DNA from 4 places in the Rhizobium sp. Leaf311 genome. Region 4 is predicted to be linked to each of the others. Evidence: riboswitches for the same ligand, from Rfam matches in the RefSeq annotation. Region 4 holds a riboswitch; each other region holds the start of a gene.
What was found. Region 4 has a riboswitch for cobalamin ahead of bluB (5,6-dimethylbenzimidazole synthase). Riboswitches for the same ligand answer to the same signal wherever they lie in the genome.
Positions count from the first base shown of each region.

Region 1: linked by a shared signal. The riboswitch ahead of ASF69_RS08115 (CbtB domain-containing protein) and the one ahead of bluB (5,6-dimethylbenzimidazole synthase) in region 4 are both predicted to bind cobalamin.
Region 2: linked by a shared signal. The riboswitch ahead of ASF69_RS15955 (DUF1636 family protein) and the one ahead of bluB (5,6-dimethylbenzimidazole synthase) in region 4 are both predicted to bind cobalamin.
Region 3: linked by a shared signal. The riboswitch ahead of ASF69_RS00205 (ABC transporter substrate-binding protein) and the one ahead of bluB (5,6-dimethylbenzimidazole synthase) in region 4 are both predicted to bind cobalamin.

Region 1 is NZ_LMNZ01000004.1:487,960-495,907, reverse strand. It holds gene ASF69_RS08125 (hypothetical protein) at 581-904, opposite strand; gene ASF69_RS08120 (CbtA family protein) at 906-1,652, opposite strand; gene ASF69_RS08115 (CbtB domain-containing protein) at 1,666-1,848, opposite strand; cobalamin riboswitch at 1,995-2,252, opposite strand; gene ASF69_RS08110 (cytochrome c) at 2,282-3,199, opposite strand; gene ASF69_RS08105 (cytochrome c) at 3,276-3,707, opposite strand; gene ASF69_RS08100 (LysE family translocator) at 3,888-4,523, opposite strand; gene ASF69_RS08095 (metallophosphoesterase) at 4,693-5,538, opposite strand; gene ASF69_RS08090 (superoxide dismutase) at 5,635-6,237, opposite strand; gene ASF69_RS08085 (hypothetical protein) at 6,460-6,792, shown strand; gene ASF69_RS08080 (GNAT family N-acetyltransferase) at 6,802-7,344, opposite strand; gene ASF69_RS08075 (LysR family transcriptional regulator) at 7,444-7,948, shown strand, end outside.
Region 2 is NZ_LMNZ01000018.1:52,669-60,616, forward strand. It holds gene cbiB (adenosylcobinamide-phosphate synthase CbiB) at 1-917, shown strand, start outside; gene ASF69_RS15945 (cobyric acid synthase) at 904-2,361, opposite strand; gene cobO (cob(I)yrinic acid a,c-diamide adenosyltransferase) at 2,366-2,983, opposite strand; cobalamin riboswitch at 3,090-3,299, shown strand; gene ASF69_RS15955 (DUF1636 family protein) at 3,418-3,837, shown strand; gene cobW (cobalamin biosynthesis protein CobW) at 3,834-4,868, shown strand; gene cobN (cobaltochelatase subunit CobN) at 4,872-7,948, shown strand, end outside.
Region 3 is NZ_LMNZ01000001.1:46,672-54,619, forward strand. It holds gene ASF69_RS00190 (amino acid permease) at 1-1,103, shown strand, start outside; gene ASF69_RS00195 (asparaginase) at 1,100-2,062, shown strand; gene ASF69_RS00200 (glucose/quinate/shikimate family membrane-bound PQQ-dependent dehydrogenase) at 2,127-4,466, shown strand; cobalamin riboswitch at 4,602-4,833, shown strand; gene ASF69_RS00205 (ABC transporter substrate-binding protein) at 5,021-6,052, shown strand; gene ASF69_RS00210 (iron ABC transporter permease) at 6,055-7,074, shown strand; gene ASF69_RS00215 (ABC transporter ATP-binding protein) at 7,071-7,868, shown strand; gene ASF69_RS00220 (pseudoazurin) at 7,861-7,948, shown strand, end outside.
Region 4 is NZ_LMNZ01000020.1:470,274-478,221, forward strand. It holds gene ASF69_RS19040 (UDP-2,3-diacylglucosamine diphosphatase) at 1-555, opposite strand, end outside; gene ASF69_RS19045 (NADP-dependent malic enzyme) at 772-3,087, shown strand; gene ASF69_RS19050 (DUF2865 domain-containing protein) at 3,237-4,343, shown strand; gene bluB (5,6-dimethylbenzimidazole synthase) at 4,351-5,037, opposite strand; cobalamin riboswitch at 5,108-5,288, opposite strand; gene ASF69_RS19060 (hypothetical protein) at 5,388-5,576, shown strand; gene ASF69_RS19065 (phospholipase D family protein) at 5,618-7,174, shown strand; gene ASF69_RS19070 (carboxymuconolactone decarboxylase family protein) at 7,247-7,852, shown strand; gene ASF69_RS19075 (response regulator) at 7,859-7,948, opposite strand, start outside.

The DNA of each region.
Region 1 (7,948 bases), on a different contig from region 4:
ACCCCGGACTTGATCCGGGGTCCAGTGATCCGACGTCTGTCGGATCAAGAGACTCTTTTCAGACACAAGACGACGTCCGTCTGATCAAGCGCTTCCCCTCAGCCCAAAGACTTGGGCTGGCTGGATTCCGGCTCAAGGCCGGAATGACGGAAGGTAAAAGGGAATGCCTGAAGTCAAAGAAAATCGCAGGCGGAACCAACAACAAGTCTCCCCCGCCGATACGCCAACAGCACCCACCCCAGCACACCCCAGCCCACCCCAGCAATCCCCACCCGCCACCACACACCGCCGTCACCCCGGACTTGATCCGGGGTCCAGCGATCCGACGTCCGTCGGATCAAAAGACTCTCTTCAGCCACAACACGACGTCCCTTCGGTCAAGAAACTCTCCCCAGCCAAAAGACGACATCCGTCTGATAAAGCGCCTGCTCCCAGCCCAAAGACTTGGGCCTGGCTGGCTTCCGGCTGAAGGCCGGGATGACGGGGTGGGTGAGATGTCCGGTGGGACAAAGCGGGTAAGCCCCGCCCGCCACGTCAGACTTGAGGCATCCCGCCCGCCGCAACTGCGGTAAAAACAGTCCTAGCGATCCAGAACGCGGCAAAGGCGGGCGGGACTGGTGGTGGCCTGTGGGGTTATGGCGCGGCGCAGGTCGCGGCTGTTGATGTGCAGGCTGCGGTCGGCGGGCAGAGCGAGGCGGGTGATTTTGGTGGTGGCGGCGCTGAGGAATGCGGCTTTGTTTGCCGTGAAATAGGCAAGGCAGGCGTCTCGTTGCGGCTCGACTGCCAGAAGCGCCCGGAAGGCCAGCCGGTGCATGACGCAGCGGCCTGCATGGTTGGGGACAGGGAAACTCAGCGCATCGAGCCCATCGCTCCATTCGGCGTCGTCATTTCCCTGCCCTGTCATTCTACCGTGCCGCCTCGAACCGCTTGAGGAAAAGGCCGCTGAGAGCGCCGAGAATAAGCCAGAAGACAAAGCTTGTGACGGTGGCCAGCACCACGAAGCGGCGTTCCAGCGGCAGGGGCGCCAGCGCATGTTCGCCCTCCGGCGGCAGCGGTGCGCCGATGATGTGCGGTGCCGCAATCAGCGCCACGGCGAGAATGGCGGCCCATGGTTCTGCGCGCTTGAAGGCCAGCAGCGCAAGCCCGCTTGCCGTGGCGGCAACGGTGCCCACCCACCACATCTGGCGTGCGCCGAGTTCGGCTGCCGGGCTGCCGGGCAGCTCTGGCGGCAGGCCGATCATGGGGGCCAGCATGACGGCGGCAAAGCCCGCAAGGCCCCAGAACAGGCCCTCACGCCAGCCATTTGCCGGGCCGCGCAAGGAAATCAGAGCGGTCAGCACCAGCGCATAGCCGATGGCCGTCAGCACATTGGCAGCGATGGTATAGGCATTGCGCTCGAACCCATCTGCCGGAGCCCAGGCTTCGGCATCGTGGTGATGGTCCGAAGGCGTTGCGGCGTCGTGGTGGTGATCTGCGGGTGCTGCTGCGGCATCATGTCCGTGGACATGCGCGGCCTCGCCACCGGCATTTTCGAAGGTTTCAGCCTGCAGAATAAGCGGTGTGGTGCCGATTGCCTGCATGGCGCTGACGGCCAGACCGGCAATCAGCCCAACCAGAACGGCGGTAAAAACGATGTTACGGAAAAAAGGCATGTCTCGTCTCCCCTCAATGGCAAGGGAAGGCGTTTGCATGGCGCGTATCATGCGCGGCATTGTGCACGGCCTCGACATGCGAAAAGCCGACGAAACCGACGATGAACAGGCCGAGTGCGGCGGCTGTCAGCGCCTGCGCGATTTTTGCTGTGGTTGACGATACGGCCGATGAAGCCGTGTTTTGCTGTATGGACATGGTGACCCTCTCATGTGCGGCCGGGCCATTGCTGATCAAAGCCCACAACCGCATTCAACATTCACCACGGGGAAAGAGACACATGGTTTTAAAGGCGGGAATACCCGACCTGCCAACCGTGCTTACCCGGACACCCCGCCGGTATTGACGACACTTCATGTGATGGCAGGTCTCCTGGCTTGCGGGTCACAACCTTGAAAACACCTTCCCGATCCTCCTGGTCCGCATCGTATTTTACGAGATCGAAAACGATTTCGCGTCGATGCGCCAGATCAGTGGCTTTTGTTTTCAGGCTCTCCGCTCACAGTTGCGGGGGCAGCCACGAATCAAGGTTTTCACACCCCTATCGTGTTCCCTTTTCACTTTCCGGGCGAACCGGAAAGACCATCACACAACCGTTATCCGGCGATCGGGCGCTCGAGTCAATGGGCAATTACCGCGCGGGCACGGCCTTGAGATAGGCCGCGATGGCATCACGGTCTTCCGCTGTCAGACGCGCCATGTTCTGCTGCACCTTGACCATGGAGCCACCGGCGCTGTCGAAGTCCGGCGTAAAGCCGGTTTCGAGATAGCTGGCAATATCGGCCCGTGTCCATGAACCGATGGTATCGGAGCCCGGGGTGATATCGGGAATACGTCCCTCGCCTTCCGGGTTTGGTCCGCCGGCAAGCCACTGGTCTTTCAGGAAACCGCCCAGCGCATCGCGCGGGGTGTGGCATTCGCCGCAATGGCCGGGACCCTCCACCAGATATTGCCCGCGAACGACCTGCGCGTCGGCATTGGCGATCTGCACCCTTGGCTGACCCTTGTCGAAATAGAGGAACTTCCAGCCACCCAGGCTCAGGCGAATGTTGAAGGGAAATGGCAGGTCATGCGCCGGTGCATCATTGGTGCTGGCGGGCAATGTTTTCAGATAGGCGAAGAGATCGTTGATATCCTGCGGCGTCATCCGCGCGTAGGACGCATAGGGGAAGGATGGGTAGAGATGCTCACCATCCTTGCCAACACCGCGCGTCATCGCATCGCCGAATTGCGCCACCGTCCAGCCGCCGATGCCATGCTGAGGGTCGGACGAAATATTGGGCATGTGGAAGGTTCCGAACGGGCTTGGCAGCGCCTGCCCGCCGGACAGTGTCTTCAAAGCGTCTCCGGTCGCATCCGGGGCGGCATGACAGCTTGCGCAACCGCCTGCCCAGAAAAGAGTTTCGCCATTGGCAAGGTTGGGCTCGCCCAGATTGGCCCAGTGGCTTGGCGGTTGACGCTGCGGCGCGGTGACCCACATGAAAACGCCGAACCCGGCAATGCCAGCAACAACGACGCCACCCGCCAGCTTCGTCCAGATGGAAGCCATTGCCTTCTCCGCTCCACTCAAAAATTCAAAATGCAAAAAGGCCCGCCGGTTGAGTGGCGGACCTGATGGGCGTGTATTACTTCTTCAGGCGGTAGGTCTGGTGGCAGCTGCTGCAATCGGCGCCCAGCGTCTTCAGGGCCGCGCCAACGCTTGCCTGGTCTGTCGGCAACTGTGCCAGAACCATATCTGCATCCGAACCCAGCTTTTCTGACTTCGACTTGAAATCCGCAAAGTTCTGCCAGATGGCAGGTGCCGCAGCGCCGCCTTCGGAGCCAGCCGGGAACTGGTCCGGGAAGGCTTTCGCATTGGCGCTGATTGTCGTTACCGCTGTCTTGACGGTTTCTGCGTCATAGGGCTTTTCACCCTTGGCGATCGCGCCCAGCGCGCCCATGGCTCCGCCGATGCCCTTCATCAGGCCTTCGCGCTTTTCCATCTCGCCGGCTGCGGAAACCGCACCGGCGCAAAGACAGCCAATCATAATGGATGCGGCAATGGTTCTAAGCTTCATTATCTCTCTCTCCTGATCCGCACGAAGGCGGCATGTATGATCTATATGGTCACATAATGTTCATCGCAAAACCTCTGCACAGTTTTGCGACACGCGCAATGAACGCACAGGAAGATGCCCGTTTCAAATGGCAAAAAGAAGTCACATTCCGGTGATTTTTGAAGCGAAATCAGGCGTATATCAATGACTGACAATTCCTTCCCAAGCGGTGAAACCGGCAACCACGATCAGCAGCAGACCTGCGGCGCGGCCAATGAAAACCGTCACATGCGGTGAAGACACCAGCAAATCGCGGCTTTTGCCTGCCGTCATTGCCAGCGTGCCATAGACGGCAAGCTGCGTGGCCGCTGTCATCAACCCCATGATGACGCCCTGTATCCAGATGGGGCCAAAGGCAGGCTTGAGAAACTGCGGGTAGACGGCCATCATGAAGAGATAGGCTTTTGGATTGCTGAGACACGTGACAATACCGCGGCGGAACGCGCGCCAGGCGGATGCGCTGGCATCGGCCTCCCCCCCTTCGATGACGATGGAGCTGCGCACCAGTCCGAAGCCCACCCAGATCTTATAGGCCGCACCGAAGATGAGAAGCGGCTTGAACAGCACCGGAATGAGGCTTGCCAGCAGCCCCACGCCGATTGCGCCATAAAGCGAGTGAACGACCCCGCCCGCCACGATGCCCGACGTTGCCGCAAGGCCCGTCCGTTTTCCACCCGTCAGGGAACTGGCCAGAACAAACAGCATATCGACCCCGGGCAGGATGATGATGCCGAATAAAAGCGTGAAATAAAGCCAGAGATTTTCCGTGTAAGACATCTCGAATATTCCTGAAAATACAGCATTGGTCAAACATTGGATGTGCGATATCGCGTCGATAGCCATCCGTTTTTCCAGGAAATATCAAATGAATAAGTGTGGTCGATCCATCTCGCTGGCGATGCGTTTCAGCAAAGGCCGCACTGCCATCTTCTCAGAGGGCCAGTGTTCAGAAGATTAGCGTTCGGCTTTCTTCCCGCCCGAACCCGGTGATTTCGATGCGATTCTCGTAGACATCGGCAATGGCGAAGGTGTTTTCGTCGGGCGTATCCACCATGCCCTTGAAATTGACGAAATGCGTGTGGCCGAGCTGGCCGTAATTGCCGGTGTGGTTATGGCCGCAGAACCAGGCTTTCGCGCTTGGGTGAGCCGCAAGCAGAGACAGGATTTCCGGTGCGTCCCACATATTGTGAGCATTTTGCGGGTAGAGCGGATAGTGGCAGAACAGGATGGCATGTTCGCCTGCCGCATCTGCGGCGGTCAGGGTCTGATCGAGCCAGTTTAGCTGGTCCCGGCTGAAGGAAGCGTTCCACTCCTGCGCGTTGATGGCACCTGCCTCTTGCAGCGCGGCCAGACGTGCGCTGGCCAGTTCCCGGCGGGCATCGCCGGGCGGCGGTGCAAACAGGCTGACATCATTGCCATCAAGCACCACGAAGCGGACGCCGCCGACTTTGAAATCATACCATGGTGCAGGCATGTTCAGGCGGGCATGAATGCGATCCAGATATTCGGGCGCGACGGAAAAGTCGTGGTTGCCCGGCAACAGCACGCAGCGATGCTCAAGCGCATCATAGCAGCCCATGATAGCGTCGAAATTCTCCCATCCACGGTCGATGATATCGCCAAGCGTCACCACGAATTCAAGCTCGTGGGCATTGAATGTTTCAATGGCCTGCGAAAGCTTGCCTCGGCTTTCCGCATAATAACGGTTCATTTCCGGGCGGGCCGGAACATCGGCATATTGGGGATCGGCGACGACGCCGAAGGAGAAGAGTGGCTTGGATGTGTCTGTCATGATGCCCCCGCATAGGCCGGGCGAATGACACCCTTATGACAGAACGAAAACACCCGGCACATGGCCGGGCGTTTCCTGTTCTCGTATGCGAGACGCTTACTTGGAAGCGGCCTCGTAGCGCTCCAGAACGTAATCCCAGTTGATGAGATTATCGACGAAGGCTTCGAGGTACTTCGGACGCAGGTTGCGGTAGTCGATGTAGTAGGAATGTTCCCATACGTCGACGCCGAGGATCGGCTCTGCACCGTGAACCAGCGGGTTCTCGCCATTGGCGGTCTTGGAAATTTCGAGCTTGCCGTTCTTGACGGAAACCCAGGCCCAGCCGGAGCCGAACTGCGTTGTACCGGCTGCGACGAAATCGGACTTGAACTTGTCATAGCCGCCGAGGTCGGAGGCAAATGCCTGTTCCAGCTTGCCAGGCAGCTTGTTGCCGCCGCCGTCCTTCTTCATCCACTTCCAGAAATGGACGTGGTTGTAGTGCTGGGCAGCATTGTTGAACAGGCCGGCATTGGTGCCGAAGGACTTCTTGACCACTTCTTCCAGCGAAAGATCCGCAAGACCGGCTTCGGCCGCGAGCTTGTTGCCGTTGTCCACGTAGGCCTTGTGATGCTTGTCGTGGTGAAACTCAAGCGTTTCGCGCGACATGTAAGGCGCGAGCGCATCGTAATCGTAAGGCAGTTCGGGAAGTTCAAAGGCCATGGTTTTACTCCTTGTTGCAGCGGCGTGGCCGCTCCTTGAAACCTTGTGCGCGGACCATAAGAGCGGACGCCATCCGAGGCAACCTGTGAAATATCAAAATGTTCCGGCAAAAGAGAAAATTCCACCAATGCCTCTCGAAAAACATTTTTGACAGCAAGGCTGGCGTACCAAACACGAAAAATCCGTTCGATTTCCGGATGATGAAGCAGCAGGGAGATTTTCATGAAACGCATGGTTCTGGCCGCATGTCTCGCAAGCCTCGCCGCCTTGCCCGCCGCCGCATCGTCCGGCGATGCCTGGCAGGAATTTGCGGCCGACGTGCAGGCAAAATGTCTTGCCGCGTCGAAAGACCTGCTTCAGGATGCCAAGGCCGTGGTCGACCCGACCGGCAGCGAGCATTTCGGCCTGGCCATCATGACCGGCAAGGCAAAGGGCACAGATACAGCCGTCAGCCACATTTGCGTTTACGACAAGAAGAGCAAGGCCGTGGAACTGGGTAGCGAGCTGGCCGCAGATACGGTCAAGGTCGAAATGCCGGGCTCCACCAAGCCCTGACAGCGCGGGTCAGAAGCGGGGCGTGCTGTCCGCTTCACCCAGCGGGCGTTGCATGAGCACGATATCCAGCCAACGCCCGTGCTTCCAGCCGACCGACTTCAGCGTGCCGACCATGTCGAAACCGGCGGCACGGTGAACGCCGATCGAGGCTGCATTGTCTGAATCGCCGACGACGGCCACCATCTGGCGAAAGCCGCGCGATGTCGCATCCTCTATCAGAGCCAGCAACAGCGTCTTGCCGATCCCGAGACCCTTGCGGCCCGGATCGACATAGATCGAATCCTCGACGGTTGCGCCATAGGCTGGGCGTGCGCGGTGCGGCCCGGCATAGGCATAGCCCGCGACGGTGCCTTCCACTTCCGCAACGATATAGGAAAATCCACCCTCGACCAGCGCCCGTCTGCGCTCCAGCATGGTCTCTGCAGAAGGTGGCTCGATCTCGAAACTGGCGCTGCCGTGAAGGACCGCGTCGCGGTAGATTTCAGTAATGACGGAGATGTCGGCCTCCTCGCAGGGGCGGATCAAGACGGCAGGTTTTTGCTGGGAATGCATTTCAATGTCCTGGGAAAATCGTTGCACGCAGTTTGCATCAGACGGAAACCAAAATAAAGCTTATCCATCTTATGCAAACCATAAGGAATTCTTCGTTTCATGGATTTCGATCTCAAGCAGCTGCGCAGCTTTATCGACGTGGCGGATCTGGGAAGTTTTTCGGCTGCGGCGCAGAAGGTCGGCATGACGCAGCCCGCCATCAGCCTGCATGTCCGCTTGCTGGAAAAGCAGCTGGGCACACGGCTGATCGAGCGTGTCGGGCGGCGGGCGCAACCGACAACGGCGGGACGTGATCTTCTGGTCCATGCGCGACGCATTGCCGAGGATGTGGCGCAGGCCATGGAGGCGATTGCGCCCCATCGCAGTGGTGCCGCTGGCCGGCTGCGGATCGGCACCGGCGCAACGGCGCTGATCTACTTCCTGCCCGCCATTCTGGGCCAGATACGCCACGCCATGCCTGACATTGAGATCAAGGTTCAGACCGGCAACACGCCGGATATCCTGCGGTTTCTGGAGGACAATATGATCGATGCGGCTATCGTGACCCTGCCCGCCAGCGCGCGCAGCATCGACCTGCGCGACATCATCTGCGACGAGCTGGTGG
Region 2 (7,948 bases), on a different contig from region 4:
GCTACCCGGATTGGCTGTTTCAACGCATCGGTCATCCAGTCACCTGGATCGGTTCGCTTATCGCCCTCCTCGACAAAAAATGGAACCGGCAGGACGATTCATTTTTGCGTCGCAAGGCGATGGGTCTGGCGGCACTGGCCATATTTCTTGGCCTCACGCTTTTGATCGCCCTTGGCCTGCAATCCCTTCTCCTTGCTCTTCCCTTCGGTCTGATCCTTGTCGCACTGCTTGGTGCATCTTTGCCGGCACAGAAGAGCCTGGAGCAGCATGTCGAGGCAGTCGCGACCGCGCTTGAGCGGGAGGGCGTGACGGGAGGGCGAAAAGCGGTTTCGATGATTGTTGGCCGCGACCCGGAAAAACTGGATGAAGCGGCAGTCTGCCGCGCCGCAATCGAGAGTCTGGCGGAAAACTTTTCCGACGGTATCGTGGCGCCGTCTCTCTGGCTTGGCTTATTGGGCCTTCCAGGCGGCGCAGGCTACAAGGCAATCAACACCGCCGACAGCATGATTGGCCATCGATCACCACGCCACGAGGCGTTTGGCTGGGCGTCGGCACGGCTGGATGACCTCGTAAACCTGCCAGCCTCCCGCCTGACCGGACTGCTCTTCGTGCTGGCGGCCTGCTTTATCAAGGAAGCATCCCCCCGCAGAGCCTTGCGCGCGATTTTCCGCGACGCTCACCATCACCGGTCCCCCAATGCCGGCTGGCCCGAAGCGGCAATGGCAGGCGCGCTGGGTTTTGCGCTCGCGGGGCCACGCTCCTATGGCGGGCAGATGATCGAGGCCCGTTTCATGGGAGAAGGCGGGCGGCGTGATTTGAATGCGGCAGATATCCGAAGAGCAATACGGCTGGCACGGATCGCTGATGCCATGCTCATCGCCTTTTTCGGCCTGCTTGCGCTTGCTATCGCGCCATAGACAGAAGCATGTCCAGATCCAGATGACGCTCCATGTGGTCGGCCAAGCGATCAAGCACGGCATCGACCTGTTCCTCGTAGTTCAGAAGAGAGGATGATGCGCCCAAGCGTTCCAGCCATGCGCTGCGCTGGCCATCATCGGCAAAAAGACCGTGGACATATGTCCCGAAAACACGCCCATCCGCCGAGAACGCCCCATCCTCATGGTTTTCAATAGTCGCGAACGGGCGACTACGGTCTGGACCGGTGGTCACTCCGACATGCATTTCATATCCGACAAAGGACTTGCCGTCGAAGCTCTGGCCCGCGACGGAAACCAGCCTCTTGTCACCCGTCAGAACGGTGTCGACATCAAGCAGGCCCAGTCCCTCAACGGTCGATGGCATGCCTTCTACCCCCTCTGGGTCAGAGATGGTTTTGCCAAGCATCTGATAGCCACCGCAAAGGCCAAGCACATAACCACCCCGGCGCACATGCGCCTTGATATCCACATCAAGGCCCGCCGCTTCCAACGCATTCAGATCGGCAATCGTGGATTTGGATCCGCAGAGCAAAACCATGGCGCAATCCGGCGGAATGACGTCTCCCCGTCGCACCCTGACAAGCTCGACATCCGGCTCGGCATCGAGCGGATCGAGATCATCGAAGTTGGAAATATGGGGCAGAACCGGTACCGCAATCCTGATTTTTGCACCGATTTTACGATGGCCTGGCCCGACCAATCCCAGAGCGTCTTCAGCTGGCAGGCGGCTCGCATCATCGAAGTGCGGCAAAAGACCAACCGCTTTCCAGCCGGTCATGTCCGCGATCATGCGCATCCCTTCGTCAAACAGGCTCGCGTCTCCGCGAAAGCGGTTGACGATGAAGCCCTTGATCATGGCTGCGTCATCGGCGGCAAGAACCGTGCGTGTGCCGACAAGACTTGCGATGACCCCTCCGCGATCAATATCGCCGATGAGAATGACCGGTGCGTTCGCAGCCCGGGCAAAGCCCATATTGGCGATATCATTGGCCCGCAGATTGATCTCCGAGGCACTGCCCGCCCCTTCGACCAGAACGAGGTCTGCCTTGCTTTTGAGGTGATTAAAACTATACAGCACATGCCCCATGAGAGAAGCCTTCATGTGCTGGTAGTCGGCTGCCTTTGCGCTGCCGATGACCTTTCCCTGCACCACGATCTGCGCACCGGTCTCGCTTTGCGGTTTCAAAAGAACCGGGTTCATATGGACCGACAGCGCCACACCGGCCGCACGCGCCTGCAAGGCCTGCGCCCGACCGATCTCTCCACCATCCTCGGTCACTGCGGCATTGTTCGACATGTTCTGGGGCTTGAACGGCATGACGGAAAGACCCCGGCGCGTGAAGGCGCGCGCCAATCCTGCGACCATCAACGACTTTCCGACATCCGAGCCGGTCCCCTGAAACATCAAGACACGCGCTGCCATGGATTTAGAACTCGATGCCGGACTGAGCTTTGACACCCGCCTTGAAGTGATGCTTCACCAACGTCATCTCTGTGACCATGTCGGCAGCGTCGAGAAGCGGCTGTTTGGCGTTTCGCCCGGTCACCACAACATGCAAGCCAGGCCGGCGAGCCTGCAGCGTTTCCACGACTTCCTCGAGAGAGAGATAGTCATAGCGCAGTGCGATATTAAGCTCATCGAGAACCACAAGACCGATCGTCTCATCGGCCATGAAAAGCTTTGCCTCCTCCCACGCTTTTGAAGCGGCGGCAACATCACGCTTGAGATCCTGCGTGTCCCAGGTGAAGCCTTCGCCCATCGTGCGCCATGCGACACGATCGCCGAACAGGGCCAGCGCCTGCTGCTCTCCCGTTGACCAGGCGCCCTTGATGAACTGGACGACACCGACGCGACGGCCCGTCCCCAGCATACGCAGGGCCAGTCCGAAGGCTGCCGTGGACTTGCCCTTCCCCGGCCCGGTATGGACCATCAGCAGACCTTTTTCGATGGTCTTTTCCGAAACCTCCGCATCCTGCACGGCCTTTCGATTGACCATCTTGGCGCGGTGCCTTTCGGCTTCGCTGTCGCTGATATCACGGGTCATGCAGGTCGATCCTTACAGGCATTTTTGGTTTTCGAAGCGGCGACTATACCCAAAACGTCCCGCCGGGCAATGACGCGCGCCATTGACACAAAAGCATGGCAGGGCATAAGGGTTAAGCACTGACGGTCTTTTTCCGGCAACGGGAAAAGCTAAGAGGGAACACGGTGTAACCCGCTTTGCGGATAAATCCGTGGCTGCCCCCGCAACTGTAAGCGGTGAGCCCACGCTGGAAGCCACTGGACGAAATGTCCGGGAAGGCAGCGAAAGGGCGCTGAAGCCGCAAGCCAGGAGACCTGCCGTTTCAGGAAAAACGTCTGCCGGGCGGGGTGCTCCGGTCAGTCGGTTGTTCGGGCCTGGCTGCGCGTCTTCGCGTGCCATTTTCGATTTCCGCACCCCGAGACCATTGTGAAGGCGCGGAAAGCAGACCCTTGGATATGACAGCAACAGTACCCAGCCTGACGGACGTGACGGATAAGAGCAAGGCTCAAGGCGTTGTCGTGTTTGTCTGCCGCAGTTGCCGCGCGGAGGCCGATCCGACCGCAGAACCACGCGCCGGGGCAACGCTTGCACAGACCGTTTCGGCTCTTGGCAAGGACGAAGGCGTGACCGTGCGCAGCGTCAATTGCCTTGCAAACTGCAAGCGCGGCCTGAGCGCTGCGATCCGCACCCAGGACGGCTGGTCCTACATTTTCGGTGGCCTCGCACAGGACGATGCCGCAGATCTTTTGGTCGGCGCCCGCCTGCTGGAAAACGCGCCGGACGGGCTCATGCCCTGGCGTGGACGGCCCGACAGTTTGAAGCGCGGCATGGTTGCCCGCATTCCCGCTTTGCATCACACCGAGGAGACACCATGACCACGCTCAATCGCGTTCCCTGCACCATCGTTACCGGCTTTCTGGGCGCGGGCAAGACCACATTGCTGAGAGGTCTTCTCGAAAAGCTGGAAGGCAAGCGACTGGCCATCATCGTCAACGAGTTCGGCGATGTCGGCATCGACGGAGAGATTCTCAAGGGTTGCGGCATCGAAAGCTGCCCGGAAGAAAACATTGTGGAGCTGGCGAATGGCTGCATCTGCTGCACGGTTGCGGACGACTTTCAGCCAGCGCTGGAACAGATTCTCAGCCGTGAGCCGCGCGTCGAGCATATTCTGATCGAGACATCCGGTCTTGCTTTGCCCAAGCCGCTCGTACAGGCATTTCAGTGGCCCGCGATCAAAAGTCGCGTGACCGTCGATGCTGTTGTAGCCGTGGCCGATGGTGCAGCTCTTGCCGAAGGCATGGTGTCGCACGATCTCGAAGCCCTTGCTGCCCAGCGCCAGAATGATGAGGCCCTGGACCATGACGATCCGGTCGAGGAAGTATTCGAGGACCAGATCGCCTGTGCCGACCTCATCGTTCTCACCAAGGGCGACCTTCTGGATGCCGAAGGTCTGGAGCGCGCCAAGGCCCATATCAACGCCCATCTGCCAAAAGCTGCGAAGATTGTTGTCGCCTCCAATGGCGCCATCGATCCAGCCGTGCTGATCGGCCTCGGACTTGCCGTCGAAGACGACATCGAGAACCGCCACACCCATCACGACGAAGAAGAGGACCACGATCACGACGAGTTCGACAGCTTTGTCGTGGAGCTTGACGCCGTGAGCGACCCGGACGCCCTTGCAGAGCGTATCTCGCAAACGGCAGCCTCCGAAAACGTTCTGCGCATCAAGGGCTTTGTCGACGTTTCGGCAAAACCGATGCGGCTTCAGGTTCAAGCGGTTGGCTCAAGGGTCAATCACTATTTCGACCGCCCCTGGGCCGCTGGAGAGGTTCGTCGCAGCCGTCTCGTCGTCATCGGCGAGAAGGGTCTGGACCGTGCAAAGATCGAGCGGATGCTGGCGGCCTGATCCATGCACATTCTCGCCACCACATCCTCGTCCCTGGACGATCTGGCAGAGCCGGTTGATCTCAACCTCGGCCGGGCAGATGTGGTGGTGCTGTCATTTTCAGCCAGCGACCTCGGTGGGCTTGAACGCGCATGGCAGCGGACAACGGACGGATCGGTTTCGCTTGTTTCAGCGAATCTGACCGATCTTCGTCACCCGATGTCAGTCGATCTCTGGATCGAAAAGACGGCGGAACATGCCAAACTGATCCTTATCCGGATCCTCGGCGGCGCTGACCGCTGGCGATACGGGGTCGAAGAGGTTTCGCGCATGGCAAAGCGGCGAGGCATCAAGCTCGTTCTTTTGCCGGGCGAATGCTCCGAACGCGATGAAAAGCTGGAAGCGGCGTCCACGGTCGATTTGCCGACGCTGTCTTCCATTCTTTCCTTCTTCCGCGAGGGAGGCCCCGAAAACATGGACAGGGCCGCCCGGGGTCTTGCGACTTTTTCAAAAGGCGAATGGCCTGACCTTTCTGCAGAACCGCTGCCAAAAACCGGGTTCTACAGGCCCGGACAAGGCGTCGTCGAGCTTGAACAAGCACGGACAGGCTTTGCTGCGGACGCGCCGCTCGTACCTGTCCTTTTCTATCGCTCGATGCTGATGGCAGGTGACGTTGCACCCATCGACACCCTTTACGAAGCGCTGCATCAGCGCGGAATTTCACCGCTTCCAATCTTCGTCTCCGGCCTGAAAGACGAAGACGCGATCCATTTTTTGACCGAGACACTAAGCCGGTTAAATCCATCGGCGATGGTGACAGCCACATCTTTCGCAAGCCAGTCTGATGCTTCAGGCATGACGCTTTTCGACAGGCTGGGCGTCGCTACATTCCAGGTCATCATGGCCACCACGCAGCGATTGGGCTGGGCCGAAAATATGCGCGGCCTCAACCCATCCGACCTTGCCATGCATGTGGTCCTGCCGGAACTGGATGGTCGCATCCTCTCCGGCGCGATTTCCTTCAAGCAGCCAGACCCCGCCGGTGGACGTGGCCTTGTCCACACGCCGGAAATGGACCGTGTCGCGCAGGTCGCCGATCGTCTCTGCGCATTCTTGAGGCTCAAGAACACGCCACCGCGCAAGCGTCGCCTCGTCATACTCATGCCAGATTATCCCGGTGCAGCACCTGGACGCACCGGTTACGCCGTCGGGCTCGACGTGCCACAAAGCGTATTGGAAATGCTGCACGATCTGCGTGACGCAGGCTACGCTGTCGACGACATTCCCGCCTCGGCTCGGGCGCTGATGGACCGGATCGAAACCGAGACCGCGCGTTTCGGACTTCGCGAATACGCAAGCTTCAGAACAACATTGCCGGAAGCTGCCAATTCGGCCCTGAGCCAGACATGGGGCGAGGCTGACCATGATGAGGCGGTAGAAGACGACGCCTTCCGGTTTCGTGCTGCGCAGTTTGGGTCCGTGGTGGTTGCGCTCGCTCCGGATCGCGGCCGCAACGCAGACCGACGCGTCGATTACCATGATCCCGCCTTGCCGCCGCGCCATGCACTTGTCGCTTTCGGCGCCTGGATGCGGCTTCATCTGGATGCTCACGCCGTCATCCATGTCGGTGCTCACGGCACATTGGAATGGTTGCCCGGGAAGACCGTGGCGCTGTCGGAGAGCTGTTTTCCGGAAATCGTCACAGGCGCCCTACCCGTCATCTATCCCTTTATCGTGTCCAATCCCGGTGAAGCCGCGGTAGCGAAAAGACGCATCGCCGCCGTCACCATCGGACATATTCCTCCCGTCCTTATGGAGGCAGGGCTTTCTCCCGAGCAGATGGAACTGGAGCAGCTCGTTGATGAGTATGCGCAGGCCGATGGGCTTGATCGCCGCCGCCGTGACCGGCTGGCAAAGCTGATCGTGGATAAGGCGCAGGAAACGGGACTGGCATCGGAGGCAGGAGTGGCTGCCGGTGACGATGCCGACACGGCGCTGTCGCAGATCGATGCATTTCTGTGTGATCTCAAGGATTTCGCGATCAAGGATGGGCAGCATGTCTTCGCACGCTGTGCGGAGGAGGAAACAGACCCGTTGAGACGGGAAAGCGCCATCGCCGAAAAGGCAGCCTTGCTGGCAGCACTTGATGGACACCACATCCGCCCCGGTCCCTCCGGTGCTCCCGCGCGGGGAAGACTGGACGTGCTTCCCACGGGCCGAAATCTCTATGCAGCAGATCCGCGCACAATGCCGACGCCAACCGCCTTCGAACTGGGACGAGCGGCAGGCGAGGAGGTGCTGCGCCATTATCTGCAAAGTCATGGCGACTGGCCCAGGAACCTCGTTTTCGATCTCTGGGGCTCCGCATCCCTGCGCAATGGTGGTGAGGATGTCGGGCAGGCCCTGCATCTGATGGGTGCCAGGCCGATCCATGATCGCAGCACCGGTCGCGTGACCGGCGTCGAGATCCTCCCGCCAGCGGCTCTCGGGCGCCCACGGGTGGATGTGACGTTTCGTATCTCAGGCCTGTTCCGCGACATGTTCCCGGCGCTCATCGCGCTGCTGGATGCCGCCGCCAAGGCCATTGCGCGCCGCACGGAATCGCCGGGGGATAATCCCCTTTCAGAAGAAGCAGACAGGCTTGGCCACATACCTTCGCGCATTTTCGGCTCAGCGCCCGGAACCTATGGTGCAGGCATCGAGGAAAAACTGGCGGACGGAGATTGGAACGACCGAGATGAGCTCGGTCAGGCCTACCTTAAGACGGCAAATCATTCCTTCGGTGGAGCGGACGGCCTCGACGTCACCGTCGATAATGGCTTTGCCATACAGGTAGCCAAGGCCGATCTGCTGGTTCACACCGGCGACGATCCCGGACGGGATTTGCTCGATGGCTCATCCGACGTCGCCTTCATGGGAGGCTATGCAGCGGCAAAGGCAGCGCTTGGTCTGTCAGCGGATATCGTCGCGCTGGACACGACAGACCCTGCCCGCCCCAGAGCCCGCTCAATGGCGCAGGCCGTTGCGCGCGTGGTGCGGGCCCGTGCAATCAACCCACGCTTTATCTCCGGGCAGATGCGACACGGACCACGCGGAGCCTC
Region 3 (7,948 bases), on a different contig from region 4:
CGGTCGCCATCTACATGAATTTCTTCAAGCAATATGTGCCGTGGATGCAGGGTATCGACCAGTGGGTCTTTGCCCTTGGCGCGCTGATCATCGTGCTGGGCATGAACATGCTGTCGGTCAAAGTATTCGGCGAGCTGGAATTCTGGTTCAGCCTGATCAAGGTGGTGGCGCTTGCGATATTCCTGGTCGTTGGCGTTTATTTCGTCATCTTCGGCACGCCCATCGAAGGGCATGTCACCGGTTTCAGCCTTATTACCGATAATGGCGGGTTCTTCCCCAATGGCATACTTCCCGCTTTCATCATCGTGCAGGGCGTCCTGTTTGCCTATGCCTCCATCGAGCTGATCGGCACGACGGCGGGTGAAACCGAAGATCCGCGCAAGGTCATTCCCGGCGCAATCCGCACCGTGGTTTTCCGCCTGCTGGTCTTCTATGTCGGCTCCGTCCTGCTCCTGACCCTTCTCCTGCCTTATACGGCATATAAGGCTGGCGAGAGCCCCTTCGTCACCTTCTTCGGCTCTATCGGCATCGAAGGCGCAGATATCATCATGAACCTGGTCGTTCTGACGGCCGTTTTGTCTTCGCTCAATGCCGGGCTTTATTCCACCGGACGCATCCTGCATTCGATGGCGGTTTCCGGCTCGGCGCCTGCGGCTCTCGCCAAGATGAACAAGGCGGGCGTGCCCTATGGCGGCATTGCAGTGACGGCTGTCGTGACCGTCATCGGCGTCATTCTCAACGCCATCGTGCCTTCCGCCGCCTTCGAAATTGCCCTCAATGTAGCGGCACTCGGCATCATTTGCGCGTGGGGTGCCATCGTGTTATGCCAACTCAAGCTGTGGCACCTGGCCCGGCGGGGGGAAATGAAACGTCCGGATTTCAGAATGATTGGCGCGCCCTATACCGGGCTTCTTACGCTTGTCTTTCTCTTCGCTGTGTTGGTACTGATGGCGCTTGATTATCCGGCAGGCACATGGACCGTGGGTTCGCTCATCGTCATCGTGCCCGCTCTTGTTGCAGGGTGGTATCTGTTGCGCAATCGCATACATGAGCTGGCGAAGGCAGACACGTTAGGAAGCGCAGCCGCGCGGGGACAGAAGTGAGCATTGTTGAATCGAAATTGCTGGTGGCTGTCATAGCCACCGGCGGCACCATTGCCAGCAAACGCGATGAGAGCGGTGCCGCAAAGCCTAGTCTTTCAGGCGAAAATCTTATTTCCGGCCTTTCCGATGCCGATGTTGCGGTCAAGCCGGTCGAGCTGATGGCGAAGGATTCGTCCAGCCTGACCATCAAGGACATGCAGGACATCAGCGATGCCGTGGGGCGGGAACTTGCCGACCCGGCAGTGTCAGGCGTCGTCATTCTCCATGGTACGGATGCAATGGAAGAGAGCGCTCTGCTCGTGCATCTGCAGCATGGCCTGAGCAAGCCGGTCGTCTTTACCGGCGCGCAATTTACCGCCGATCATCCGCAGGCCGATGGGCCAGGCAATCTGTCGGCGGCCATCGCAGCGGCGGCTGATCCATCCAATACGCAGAAGGGTGTCCTTCTATGTTTTGGAGGCAGGCTGCTGCCCGTGTGGGGGCTCTACAAACGTTCTGCCGACGAGCGGGATGCCTTCGATCTTTCCGGGCAACCCGGCTGCCTGAAAAGCCCCGGCTTTTCGGCCAGCGTCAGTGATATCAGGGTCGATATCGTTGCCATCTATCCCGGCTGCGACGCGATCCATATCGATGCGAGCCTGGCTGCGGGCGCCAAAGGCATCGTCCTTTCGGCGCTGGGTTCCGGCAATGCCAACGCACTGGTGGTGGATGCGGTCAGTCGCTGCGCCAGCCAGGGGGTTCCGGTCGTCGTTTCCAGCCGGGTTCCGGTTGGCGGGCTGGTGGCCGGTTATGGCGGCGGCGGCGGCGGTCACGATCTGGGAGAGGCGGGCGCCATCCACTGTCGCACCCTGCGGGCAGGGCAGGCCAGAATCCTTCTTGCCGCAATGATCGCGTCTTCGAAAAGCCGGGACGAGATGGTAGATGCGTTCAACGATTTCCAAAAAGTGGCGAAACCATGATTTTTTCAGGAACCTTTGTGGCCTGATGTCGTTTCACCGGCTGGGAGACCACCGGGGGCCTTTTATGGCAGTAACATCGACTGCAGTCGTCCTGACTCTTATTGGACTTGCAATTTTCGGCTTTGGTTCTCAGCTAATCATGCTGGGCGGAAGTTTTTATTACGCGTTGGCGGGCGTCGCATTTGTCGTGACGGCCGTCTTATTGTTTCAAAGAAACAAGGTGGCATTGCATTTCTATGCCGCTTTCGTTGTCGCAACTCTTCTCTGGGCCTTGTGGGAAGTCGGTTTTGACTGGTGGCAGCTGGGACCGCGTGGCGGTTTCATCATTGTCGTCGGCATGTGGCTGTTAATGCCCTGGATCAGAAAGCCGCTCGGCTTTACCAGCCCGACTGGCACGTCCTATGGCGCCAATGCGGTGCCTCTTCTGACCGCTGTTCTTGTGTCGGTCGGCGCTGCCGCCTTTGCGATGACGCAGGACCCGCATGACATGGAAGGCAACCTTCCGCAGGAGATCGTGACGGCTGCGCCTTCCTATGGCAATGCGGTGCCTGATAATGAATGGCATCAGTATGGACGCACCAATTACGGCCAGCGTTATTCGCCGCTTACGCAGATCACGGCAAACAATGTCGGTGAGCTCAAGGAAGCATGGCGCTATCAGACGGGCGATGTGAAACTGCCCGATGATGTGGGCGAGACTACCTATCAGGTGACTCCCTTAAAAGTCGGCAACTCGCTCTACCTGTGCACACCACACAACTGGGCCATCGCGATTGACGCGGCAACCGGCAAGGAAAAGTGGAAATACGATCCCAATGCCGGTCTGAACCCGGATCGCCAGCATCAGACATGCCGCGGTGTGACCTACTACGCCGAGCCTACGGCACAGGCTGGTTCGCCCTGCGCCACCCGCGTTTACCTGCCGACATCGGACGCGCGTCTCATTGCTCTGGATGCCGAAAACGGCCAGGTCTGCACAGGCTTTGCTGACCAGGGAACGCTGCATCTGGAAAGCGGCATGGAGCATAATCCGGCCGGATATTACTACTCCACATCCCCACCCGCCATTGCGGGCAACAAGATCATCATTGGTGGTGCCGTCAACGACAACTATTCGACACAGGAGCAATCCGGTGTCATCAGGGCGTTTGACGTCAATAGCGGCGCATTGATCTGGAACTGGGATTCGGGCAATCCTACCCAGACCCAACCGCTTCAGCCGGGCCAGACCTATACGACGAACTCGCCCAACAGCTGGTCGGTCTTCAGTGTCGATGAAGCGCTGGGGCTCGTCTACATCCCGCTCGGCAATCAGGTTCCCGACCAGCTTGGCATGGGCCGCAGCGCCAATGTCGAGAAATATTCGTCGTCCATCGTCGCGCTCGATGTAAACACCGGGCAGGATCGCTGGGTGCGCCAGACGGTGCACCACGACCTCTGGGACATGGACGTCCCGGCACAGCCAGTGTTGCTTGATATCACGAAGAAGGACGGCCAGACGGTTCCTGCCTTGGTTGGACCCACCAAGCAGGGCGACATCTACGTGCTCGACCGGCGCACTGGCGAGCCGATTCTTGCCGTGACCGAGGAGAAAGCGCCTGGCGGTGCCATCCCCGAGGATTTCAGCGCGCCGACCCAGCCGACATCGGCTCTGTCGTTCAAGCCGGATCCGCTGCAGGAAAGCAACATGTGGGGCGTCTCCATGTTCGATCAGCTGGCCTGCCGCATCAAGTTCCACCAGCTGAACTATGAGGGCCGCTATACGCCTCCATCGCTGAATGGAACGCTGGTTTACCCGGGTAATTTCGGGACGTTCAACTGGGGCAGCGTGGCGGTCGATCCGGAACGTCAGGTCATGTTCGGAATGCCGACCTACCTTGCCTTCACATCGCAGCTCGTGCCTCGCAGCGAGATTCCCCCGCGCGGCCAGGATGAAAAGGGGAGCGAACAGGGCCTGAACCGCAATGATGGCGCTCCTTACGGCGTGCTGATGGGCCCGTTCCTCGGACCGCTCGGAATTCCTTGCCAGGCTCCACCATGGGGCTATGTGGCAGGCGCGGACCTCCGCACGGGCGACGTTGCCTACAAGCACAAGAACGGCACCGTCTATGACATGACGCCGCTGCCTCTGCCCTTCAAGGTCGGCGTGCCCGGCATCGGTGGACCGATGATTACCAAGGGTGGCGTGGCTTTCCTCGGTGCCGCCGTCGACAACTATCTGCGCGCCTATGATCTGACATCGGGCAAGCAACTGTGGGAGGGGCGGCTTCCTGCAGGCGGACAGGCAACGCCCATGACCTATGCCACGGATGACGGCAAGCAATATGTCGTCATGGTTGCCGGTGGGCATGGATCTGTCGGAACCAAGCCGGGTGACTATGTCATCGCCTACACGTTGCCCTGAAACGGCAAAAAAACCTCCATGATCGAAAGCCGGGAAGAGATTCCCGGCTTTTTTCATTGTCGAAGAAGAATTAGGCTTCTCAATTGAAATGTAATAACATAACAAAAAGCTCCGCTTGACGGCGGGTTTGGAATACGGCTATCTGGTCGCGACGGTTTCGAGCGAGCAATCGCAAGGAATAATAGGGAATACGGTGAGGGCTTTCGGGCCTGATGCCGTAGCTGCCCCCGCAACTGTGAGCGGATTGTCTAACCCTTTTGGCGCTGGTTTTTCTGGCGCCATGCCACTGCGAAGCAACATCGCGGGAAGGTCGGGTCAAGACGTCAATCCGTGAGCCAGGAGACCTGCCGTCATGTGTTCAATCCAATTCACGGGCGGGGATGCCCGGAACAGGAGATCATCGTGATTGTATCTTGCGCCTGCCGGCGCTCTATTCCTTTTGCCATGTCCCGGTTTCGGTTCGTCCTGACGCGCGTCGTTACGGATTGACGTTCAAACGTGTTGAATCATGTCTGCCTGGATGCGCAGACGCTGACGATCGGGGACTATCGAAAATGACATTCAATTTCAAAAGAGCCGTAAGCTCTGCGATTTTTGCTGCCGCCGCTTTTGGCATCTCTGCAAGCGGCGCCCTCGCTGCTGCGACCACCTATCCCTTGACGCTGAAGAATTGCGGCAGGGACGTTACCTTTACCCACGCGCCGCAACGCACGGTTTCCGTCGGCCAGAGCACCACGGAAATTCTCTATATGCTCGGCCTTGCCGACAAGGTCGTCGGAACAGCGGTCTGGATCGGCCCTGTCATCAAGGGCTATGAAGAGGCCAATGCGAAGATCGACCGTCTGGCGGACAATGATCCGAGTTTCGAAAGCGTTCTCGCCAAGAAGCCGGATCTGGTGACGGCGCAGTTCCAGTGGCATGTCGGCCCGGAAGGCGTGGTGGCAAAGCCGGAGCAGTTCGAGGAACTCAAGATCCCCGTCTATACATCGCCTGCCGATTGCGTCGGCAAGGACAATACCGGCGGCGGTGATGGCGTGCGTCATTCCGTCTTCACCATGGATCTGATCTATCAGGAAATCACCGATCTCGCGCAGATTTTCGATGTTCAGGACCGGGGCGAAAAGCTGGTGGCCGATCTGAAGGCCCGCGAAGAAACCGCACGCAAAAAGATTGCCTCCGTCGATGGCAAGCTCTCTGCCGTCTTCTGGTTCTCCAGCGCCGAGCTGGATATCGATTCCTATGTCGCAGGCAAAAATGGCGCGCCGGGCTACATCATGTCGGCGCTCGGCATCAAAAACGTCATCGACAGCGAAGAAGAGTGGCCAACCGTGGGCTGGGAAACCATCGCCAAGTCTCAGCCGTCGCTGGTGGTTGTCGGCAAGATGGACCGCAGACGCTTTCCGGCTGACGATGTTGTCGTCAAGGAGAAGTTCCTGAAGCAAGATCCGGTTACGAGCCTGATGCCTGCGGTCAGCCAAGGCCATGTCGTTGTCATGGATGCGCAGGCGATGAACCCGACAATCCGCACCATCGATGGCATAGAAGTTCTGGCCAATGCGGTCGTTCAACTTGGCCTTGCCAGGTAACCATGCGCGCTTGCTTCACCATCACCCGTGCCGTCCTGCTGGCGGCCGGGTTCCTGGGCCTTGCGCTCTGGCTTGGCGCAGCCATTGGCGAGACATCCATTTCCATGGATGTCGTCGCCAGAACGGTCGCCAATCGCGTCTTTCATGCGGATTATCCGCTGGATGCCATCGATGAGGGCATCATCTGGAACTATCGCCTCAGTCGGGCGGTGGTCGCGGCCTGTTGTGGCGCGGCACTAGCGGTATCAGGTGTCGTCCTGCAGGCGCTTTTGCGCAATCCGCTGGCCGATCCCTATATTCTCGGCATTTCGGCAGGTGCATCGATGGGTGCGGTCAGCGTTGCCATCATGGGTTTCGGGGCCGGGCTTTTGACCATGCCGCTCGGCGCGTTTCTGGGCGCACTTCTGGCCTTTACCCTCGTCAGCCTTCTGGCACTGCGTGCCGGGCGCGGCAATAGCGCGATCATTCTGGCCGGTGTGGCAGGGTCGCAGCTTTTCAACGCGCTCACATCCTTCATCGTGACCAAGGCCGCCAATGCCGAGCAGGCGCGTGGCATCATGTTCTGGCTGCTCGGCAATCTCTCAGGCGTTCGCTGGCCGGATGTCTGGCTGGCGCTGCCGGCGACCGTGCTCGGCCTTGCCATTTGCCTCTGGCATTCACGTGCGCTGGATGCCTTTACCTTCGGTTCGCAATCGGCGGCCTCTCTCGGCATTCCCGTTCGCCGCGTCTATATTGTTCTGGCGGGCATATCGGCGCTGATGACGGCGATCATGGTCAGCATCGTCGGCTCCATCGGCTTTATCGGGCTGGTCATCCCACATGCGGCCCGCATGATTGTCGGCGTCCGGCACGGTCGGCTGTTGCCCTTTGCCGCGCTTATCGGCGCAATCTTCATGATCGGTGCCGATATTGTGTCGCGAACCATGATACCGGGGCAGGTGCTGCCCATCGGTGTCATCACCGCCCTGTTCGGAGCGCCCGCATTCGCACTCATCCTGTGCCAGCGCCGGAGCACGCCATGATCCTTTCAGCACGAAATCTCCATTGGTCGGCGGGTGGCGTGGACATTGTCAGAAATGTCAGTCTCGATATCAGGCCCGGTGAGTTTCTCGGCATTGTCGGACCGAACGGCTCAGGTAAAACCAGCCTGATGTCCCTTCTTTGCGGAATCAGAAAACCTGGACAGGGTGAGGTCGCATTGGACGGCAAGGCAATCCAGAGCCTCAGCCGCAGAGATGTGGCCCGCTCCATCGCCTTTGTCGAGCAACAGGCCGAAACGCAGGAGCGGATTGATGCCCGTCAGGCCGTGGAGCTTGGCCGCACACCGCATATCGGCGCACTAACCCCTTGGTCGGCGCAGGATGATGCCATTGTGGATCAGGCATTGCGCGACGTGGATGCCGGGCATCTGGCCAAACGCATGTGGCACACCCTGTCAGGCGGGGAGCGGCAACGGCTTCACATCGCCCGGGCGCTTGCGCAAAAGCCCAATATCCTGCTTCTGGACGAGCCGACCAACCATCTCGACATCGGTCACCAGATTGCCCTTTTACATCTGGTGCGCAAACAGCGGCTGACCGTTGCCGCCGCCCTGCATGACCTCAACCATGCGGCCATGTTCTGTGATCGTGTTGCCGTGATGAAAGGCGGAGAACTTGTCGCGCTCGGCCCGCCATCCAGCATCTTTACGGCGGCTCTGATAGGCGACGTCTTCGGCGTGGAGGTGCTTGTCGAGCGGGGGGAGGGGGACATCTGCCACATCCGCTACCAGCCTCCTCGCGATAAAGATTTTATTCCAAGGATATCAGATGAATAGTCTCAAGACATTTTCCGCTGCCGCGCTTTTCTCCTGCCTTGCCATGTCTGCGGCGCTTGCCGAAACATTCGAAGTGAAGA
Region 4 (7,948 bases):
TCCGATGAAGTTGACAGCGTGCTTGACCTGCAGCTTTGCCCAGGCGGAGAAGGACCAGTAAGGGAGGCCGATGCGGCGACGTACAGCGGCAATTGCCACGTTCAGCGCAATGGCTGCGTCATAGGCCCAATCGCCGAGATAGGCCAGAAGCCTTGCGTTGCGCACCACGACATCGAATTCGTCGCCATGGATGACCAGATACTTCTTGCCGTCGGCGGCTTCGTGGATCATCCGCTCTGCCACTTCGATCCCACCGAAATGGGTACCGGGAAACTCGCGAAGAAATTCGTCGTGATTTCCGGGAATATAGACGATGCGCGTTCCCTTGCGGGCCTTGCGAAGAAGTTTCTGCACCACATCATTGCAGCCTTGCGGCCAGTACCAGCTGCGGCGCAGACGCCAGCCATCGATGATATCGCCAACGAGGATGATGGTATCGGCCTCATGATGGCGCAGGAAATCCAGAAGGAAATCCGTTTTGGCCGCTTTAGAGCCAAGATGCACATCGGAAATGAAAAGCGTTCTGAACTGTCTGGCTTCGGTTTGCGCGGCCATGGAATTCTTCCCCCGTCTCGGCAACTTTCCCCTCTGCAAAACCAGACTCGTGTTTCAGCAAGATGACAGACCCAGATTTACAACCAACACGCTGCATTTTTCCGAGATACCTAAACTACCGTTTTTGCGCCTCCCGAATGAAATAAACGGCTGTACGGCTGGGCCGATTGTTGTATGCAAAGGCCTCCAAGAAACTTGAAATAAGCGGTGGATAGAATGAGTTCTCAGGATACGGGCAAGACGCAAAACACAAACGCCAATGCGGATCTGGAAGAACAGGCGCTTTTCTATCATCGTTACCCGCGCCCGGGAAAACTTGAAATTCAGGCGTCCAAGCCCCTTGGAAACCAGCGCGATCTGGCGCTTGCCTATTCACCCGGTGTTGCAGCACCCTGCCTTGCCATTCACGAAAATCCTGAAACGGCGGCTCAATACACGGCGCGCGCCAATCTGGTTGCGGTGATTTCGAACGGCACAGCGGTCCTCGGCCTCGGTAACATCGGACCTTTGGCCTCCAAGCCCGTCATGGAAGGCAAGGCGGTCCTCTTCAAGAAATTCGCCGGCATCGATGTGTTCGACATCGAAATCGATGCGCCCGGCATCAACGATATGGTCTCGACCATTTCAGCGCTGGAGCCGACCTTCGGCGGCATCAATCTGGAAGACATCAAGGCGCCTGAGTGCTTCGAAGTGGAACGTCAGCTCCGTGAGAAGATGAACATTCCGGTGTTCCACGATGACCAGCACGGCACGGCCATCATCGTAGCTGCAGCGGTTACGAACGCGCTCGAACTGGCCGGCAAATCGATCGGCGACGTCAAGATCGTGGCATCCGGTGCGGGCGCTGCCGCGCTCGCCTGCCTCAATCTTCTGGTCGTCTTGGGTGCCAAGCGCGAGAACATCTGGGTCCACGATATCGAAGGCCTCGTCTATGATGGCCGTAACACTCTTATGGACGAGTGGAAGGAAGTCTACGCCCAGAAGACCGACAAGCGCTCGCTCAACGAGACCATCGATGGCGCTGACGTCTTCCTCGGCCTTTCCGCTGCTGGCGTGCTGAAACCGGAACTTCTGGCGCGCATGGCTGAAAAGCCGCTTATTCTGGCGCTCGCCAATCCTACACCCGAAATCATGCCCGAACTTGCCCGCCAGGCCCGGCCGGATGCCATGATTTGCACCGGTCGTTCGGATTTCCCCAATCAGGTCAATAACGTGCTCTGCTTCCCCTATATTTTCAGGGGCGCGCTGGATTGTGGTGCGACAAGCATCAACGAAGAAATGAAAATGGCTGCCGTTCACGCAATCGCTGAACTGGCGCGTGAGGAAGTTTCTGAAGTTGCGGCGAAAGCTTACAGCGATGAGACACCAATCTTTGGTCCGAACTACCTCATCCCCTCGCCGTTCGATCCGCGGCTCATCCTGCGTATTGCTCCGGCTGTCGCACGGGCAGCGGCTGCGAGCGGTGTTGCCTCCCGTCCGATTACCGATTTTGACGCCTATCTCGATCAGCTGAACCGCTTTGTCTGGCGCTCCGGCTTTATCATGAAGCCGATCTTCAACCTGGCGAAGACCGCCGAGAAAAAGCGGATCATCTTTGCGGAAGGCGAAGACGAACGCGTGCTGCGTGCTGCCCAGGTGTTGCTCGAAGAAGGTACTGGAATACCGATCCTCATCGGTCGTCCGCAGATCATCGAAACCCGTCTGAAGCGGTTCGGTCTTCGCATTCGGCCAAATACGGACTTTGCCGTCGTCAATCCGGAAGACGATCCGCGCTACCGCGACTATGTCGATGACTATTTCGCGCTCGTCGGCCGCGCCGGCATCAACCCGGAAGCTGCTCGCACAATCGTTCGTACCAACAGTACGGTCATCGGCGCTCTCTCGGTCAAGCGCGGTGAGGCAGACGCATTGATCTGCGGTCTGGAAGGCCGTTTCGACAGACATCTGCGCGACGTCAATCAGATCATCGGCAAACAGGAAGGCGCACATACATTTGGCGGCCTCAGCCTGCTGATCACACAGCAGGGTGCGCTGTTCCTTACGGACACCTTCGTCAATTACGAACCGACGTCGGAAGACATCGCTGAACTGGCGATCCTGTCGTCCAAGGAAATCAAGCGCTTCGGCATCACGCCGAAGATTGCACTGGCAAGCCATTCGAACTTCGGTTCGCGTGATTCCGAAAGTGCCCGCAAGATGCGCCGCGCCCTTCAGCTGGTACGTCAGGCTGCGCCGGAACTGGAAATCGATGGTGAAATGCAGGGTGGCTCTGCCCTGTCGGAGACCCTTCGCAAGCGCGCCATGCCAAACAGCTCCCTGTCGGGCGAGGCCAATTTGCTGGTGTTCCCGAACCTCGACTCGGCAAACATCACGCTCGGCGTTGTGCGCACCATGACAGAAGGCTTGCATGTCGGCCCGATTCTTCTTGGTTCCGCCCTGCCCGTCCACATCCTGTCACCAACAGTGACATCACGCGGCGTGGTCAACATGGCTGCCCTTGCGGTGGTGCAAGCCTCCAATCCGTCGGAGTAAGCCAGAGTTAACATAATTTTGAGGTGCGGCTTGCCGCACTGCGATGCAGCATTATGTTACCATCAGCTAAACAGCGTCGTCCGTATTGCGCGGGCGACCCACGACAGAAGATGGCTCGCATAAGGCGGGCCAGGAAGACGGACGTATCATTGACCCCGCGCCGCCGCCGAGCGATTGGTACCTTGCTTACGCTGATGTTCGCCGTGCCGTTTTCGGCTCAGGCAGATCCCGTCTGCGATTCCCTGCGCGCGCAGCTGGAGCAGCCAAGGCAGGCCATCGGCAACACTGCTGAGGTGCGCAGATATGCGAACGCGCTGGCGCAGCAGAATATCCTCATTCGCCGGATCAGGAATGATATGCGCGGCTACGGCTGCTCGTCAGGCAGTGTCATTGTCTACGGAAATCCAAATGCCGAACTCTGCGCAGAGATCGGCGATGCGCTCGTTCAGGCGCAGGAAGACCGGGAAATGATCACGCAGGAGCGTGACAGAATGCTTGCCGAACGGCGGCAGAACAGCGGCAGCAACAACCGACAGCAAATTATGGCGGCTCTGGATGCGCAAGGCTGTCTTGACGAGCAGGCACCATCGATCACCACCATCGACCCGCCACAGGACCCTGACATGCGCGGCCCGGGTGATCCGTTTGAGCAACCCGGCTATTCCGATTATGGGCCGAACCCCGATATGCCCATGCAAGGTAGGCTTAGAACGTTATGCGTGAGAACCTGCGACGGCGCATTTTTCCCCATCGCATCCAACGCAACGCCGCTGGATTTCCGCTCGCAGGCAGCGCAATGCGAGCGAATGTGTCCAGGCACCCAGACGGAACTTTTTTATCACGCGCTTGAGGGCCAGGAAAGTTCCGACATGGTCTCTGCCAAGACTGGCCAACCCTACTCTTCGATGCCGACAGCTTTCGCCTATCGAGACAAGCCCACTTCCGAAAGGTCACCGTCCTGCAGCTGCAACATGGCGGCCTATCAGAATGATGAGAAGAAGCAGGATCAGGCGCCCCAGTCCACAGCGCTGCAAAATCAGTCCAGCATCACAACGATCAAGCCGAAGGGCAACGAAGAGTCGGCAAAACCTGCGCAAGAGCCGCAAAAACAGACGGCTTCGCCCATTCCCGAGCGAGATTATGATCCGGCGAAGAACAAGGTCCGCATGGTTGGACCACAGTTTCTGCCGGAGGAGCAAAGCCGAATCGATCTGAAAAATCCAGCTTTGAAGGGTGCGCAGCCACAACAGCAGTGATGGCCAGCTAAGACCTTCCCCACCTGTCGCGGAACACCAGCTCTTCAATAGGCAGCCGCTGACGCCAGCCTTTGACCGCAAGTTCCGGCTCCTGATAGAGCATGTCGACCCGGCCCAGACAGAGCCACGCGACGATTTCAATATGGTCGGGAATGCCGAGGATGTCCCGGATGTCCGCATCGTGGAAGATGCTGACCCAGCCAACCCCGATACCTTCCGCCCTTGCGGCCAGCCACAGGTTTTGCACGGCACAGACTGTGGAATAGACATCCATGCGGGGATTGTGTGTGCGCCCCAGAACGACGTCGCCGCCGCGTGTAGGATCACAGGTCACGCAGATCGAGAGCGGGGCCTTGCGAATGCCTTCGAGCTTGAGACTGCGATAAAGCGCCTGCTTCTCACCCTCGAACATATTGGCCGCTTCTGCATTGGCGCGAGAAAACGCCTCCCAAGCACGCTCTTTCGTCGCCGCGTCGGTTACCAGTGTGAAGTTCCACGGCTGCATGAACCCGACCGAGGGAGCAGCGTGAGCGGCGCCAAGCAGTCTCTCAATAAGATCAGCCGGCAATGGGTCAGGCAGGAACTGATCGCGAACGTCCCGGCGCTCATGTATGGCACGATAGACGGCGTCGACCTCGTCCTGCGAAAATTTACAAACAGGCCTGAGTGCCTGCTTCTGTTCGTCCGTCGGCATCGTCATTCCCCAACAATGCATGGCATAGCGCTTAACGCCTGCCAATTAACAACGTGGCGCCGTCCTTGCGCTTCGGTCCATGGTATCAGGCCGGTCTTCTGACTCGGCTTCTTCAGCACATTTCCGCCTTCCCGAAACTTTAGTGGCATTTGGAAATATGCCTCGGCCTTACAGCGTTGGGCACGTCACGGATTTTCACCGTGTTCCCGATTCTCCCGCGTCGCGCGGGCACCTGATGCGAGCGCTTATGCAAGCCATGAGTTCGAGATGCAAGCCGCTGGTGGCCGATTTCGCAGATGGCGGAACCGTGCTGCCCACCTGTGCATTCTATAGGCAAATGGAGTAAGACGATGGACGATTACAACGAACTTAGGCAGCAGATTGGTTCGGACCTCGATACGTTGAGCCGCATGGAACGTCCAAAATCGATCTTCGAGCTTGCAGACGACTATTTGTTGGGCGACCCTTCATTGAAACGCCAGCTGGTTGAAGACATCATCAAGCAGGAAGCTGACAAGCGGAATATTGAGATCCACTAAGACCTTTAAGTCTTTACGATAGGGCGGATAAAACGATCGCTGTGAGTGCCGTAACATTGTTTGCAGTGTTGATCGTCCTGGCAATTTTCGCTGGCCTTGCGCTGGCATCCCGCCATCGTGACAAGATCATTACGAAGATTGCTTCTACGGCCCTGCCGAAATCAGACGATGCCACACCGCTCGACCGGCACTGGATCAACCTCAGTTCGGCCCATGCCGAACCTAGCGCCATCTCCCTGATACAATCCAATCTTGGTGCATTTGCTGTACGCGTTGGCAGCGCGCGCGCCGCAGGGCGCAGCCTTGATCTCATGTACTATATGTGGAACGCCGACCTCACCGGACAGCTGGTGATGCGCGAGGTGATCGCTGCAGCGGACCGCGGTGTTCGTGTTCGCCTGCTTCTGGATGACTTGGGTGTCTCCATATCGGACAGGGCCTTCCATGCCATAGATAGCCACCCCAACATCGAACTGCGCCTCTTCAACCCGACAAAGGCACGGGAGAACGTCATTCGCCGAGGGCTCGAGCTTCTCATGCGTTTCCGTTCCGTCAACCGACGTATGCACAACAAGGCCTGGATTGCAGATGGTCGGGTTTTGATTGTCGGAGGGCGAAACATTGGAGATGCCTATTTCGACGCCGCCGAGAGCGCGAATTTCCGCGATTTCGATGTTATCGCGCACGGAGAATGCGTTGCGCAGGCAGAGGAAATCTTCGACGACTACTGGAACAGTGCCGTTGCCGTGCCTGTTCGGTCCCTTCTTGCAAGAAGGCCAAACAAACTCGCAAAACTTCGGCGCCGCATGGATGTACTCGCCTCAGGCGACGCCGCTTCGCCCTATCTTGCACAGGTGGAAAGCCAGCACCATTCCGGTAACTTCCTGAGGGCCGATAATCTTCATTGGGTGGACAATGCGCAAGTGGTCGCCGACCCGCCTGAAAAAGCAGCCGGAAAGCGACGCACCGGTCGCAACTTTCTCATGGAAACGCTTCTGCCTTTGATGGAAGAGACGAAGCATAAGCTCAAGATAACATCGCCCTATTTCATACCGGGGCAGAAGGGTGTGGAAACGCTTTCGCGCCTGTCTGCAAGCGGGGTTTCGGTCAGCGTTCTCACCAACTCGCTTGCCGCAACCGATGTCGCGGCAGTACATGCAGGCTATTCACGATACAGGCGTCCGCTCTTGGTCAATGGCATCAAGCTGCATGAGCTTCGCTTGCTCGCAGATGACCATAAGTCCTTCTCCTTGCGGGGCTCGGGTCAGGCAAGCCTTCATACGAAAGCCTTTACCCGTGATGGTGGGACCGGATTTATCGGGTCTCTGAATTTCGATCCCCGGTCGATGTCTCTCAACACCGAAATGGGTGTTCTTTTTTCGTCCGAAGAACTGGTTCGGGAAATGGACGAAATCTTCAAGGAAGAAACAAGCCGCGAAATGAGTTTCGAGCTTGCTCTGGACGAACGCAACAACCTCAGATGGACCGGCCTTGTTCGAGGCAAGCCGCAACATTATCGATACGAGCCATATGCCAGCGTCAGCCGTCGTGTACTTGCCGGCATCATGGGCTTTCTTCCGCTTGAATCACAGCTTTGAAAAAAGCTTGCGAACAACTGATCGAATTTCGCGCTCACGCATTTTAGAAATATGGAAATGCAGGAGAGTCACATGTTCATCACGCCGCCAGAGCCGAAAACCAGCCGCAAAACGGCTGAAATGTACAGGAACGCGGAAGAAACCTACGGCTACTTGCCCAATATGTACCGGGCTTTCGGCCATCGACCGGAGGTTATGGAAAGCTGGAGTGCGCTTCTTGTCAGCCTTCGAGGCAATATCGAGCCGCGCCGCTATGAGTTGATCACACTGGCAGCAGCGCGGGAACTGCGGTCCTCTTACTGCATGTTGGCACACGCCTCTGTTCTGGCTCGGGAAGGCGCTACAGAAGACGAACTGGTTGGCATCATTTCAAATGCAGAAAACGCGCCACTGGATGAACAGGAGCGCGCAATCATGATATTTGCGTCGAAGGTCGTCCATGATGCAACATCGATCACCCAGGCGGATATCGATGCGCTCAAGACGCACGCGCTGACAGACGCCGAAATCTTTGACATTGTCGCAGCAGCGGCAGCCCGTTGTTTCTTTTCAAAAACACTGGACGCGTTGGGCACCCAACCGGACCCGGCCTACGTCGAAAAGCTTGGACCTCAGCTTGCCCAGAAACTGGCACTAGGTCGTCCGGTAGAGCAGCCCGCAGAAGCTGCCCTACCCTAATGGCGATCAGGCAGCTTTTTTGCCAAGCAACTTCGCAGCCTGGATCTGTACCAGCGTGTCCAGGTTCTGGTTGACGCGGCAATAGAACTCTTCTTC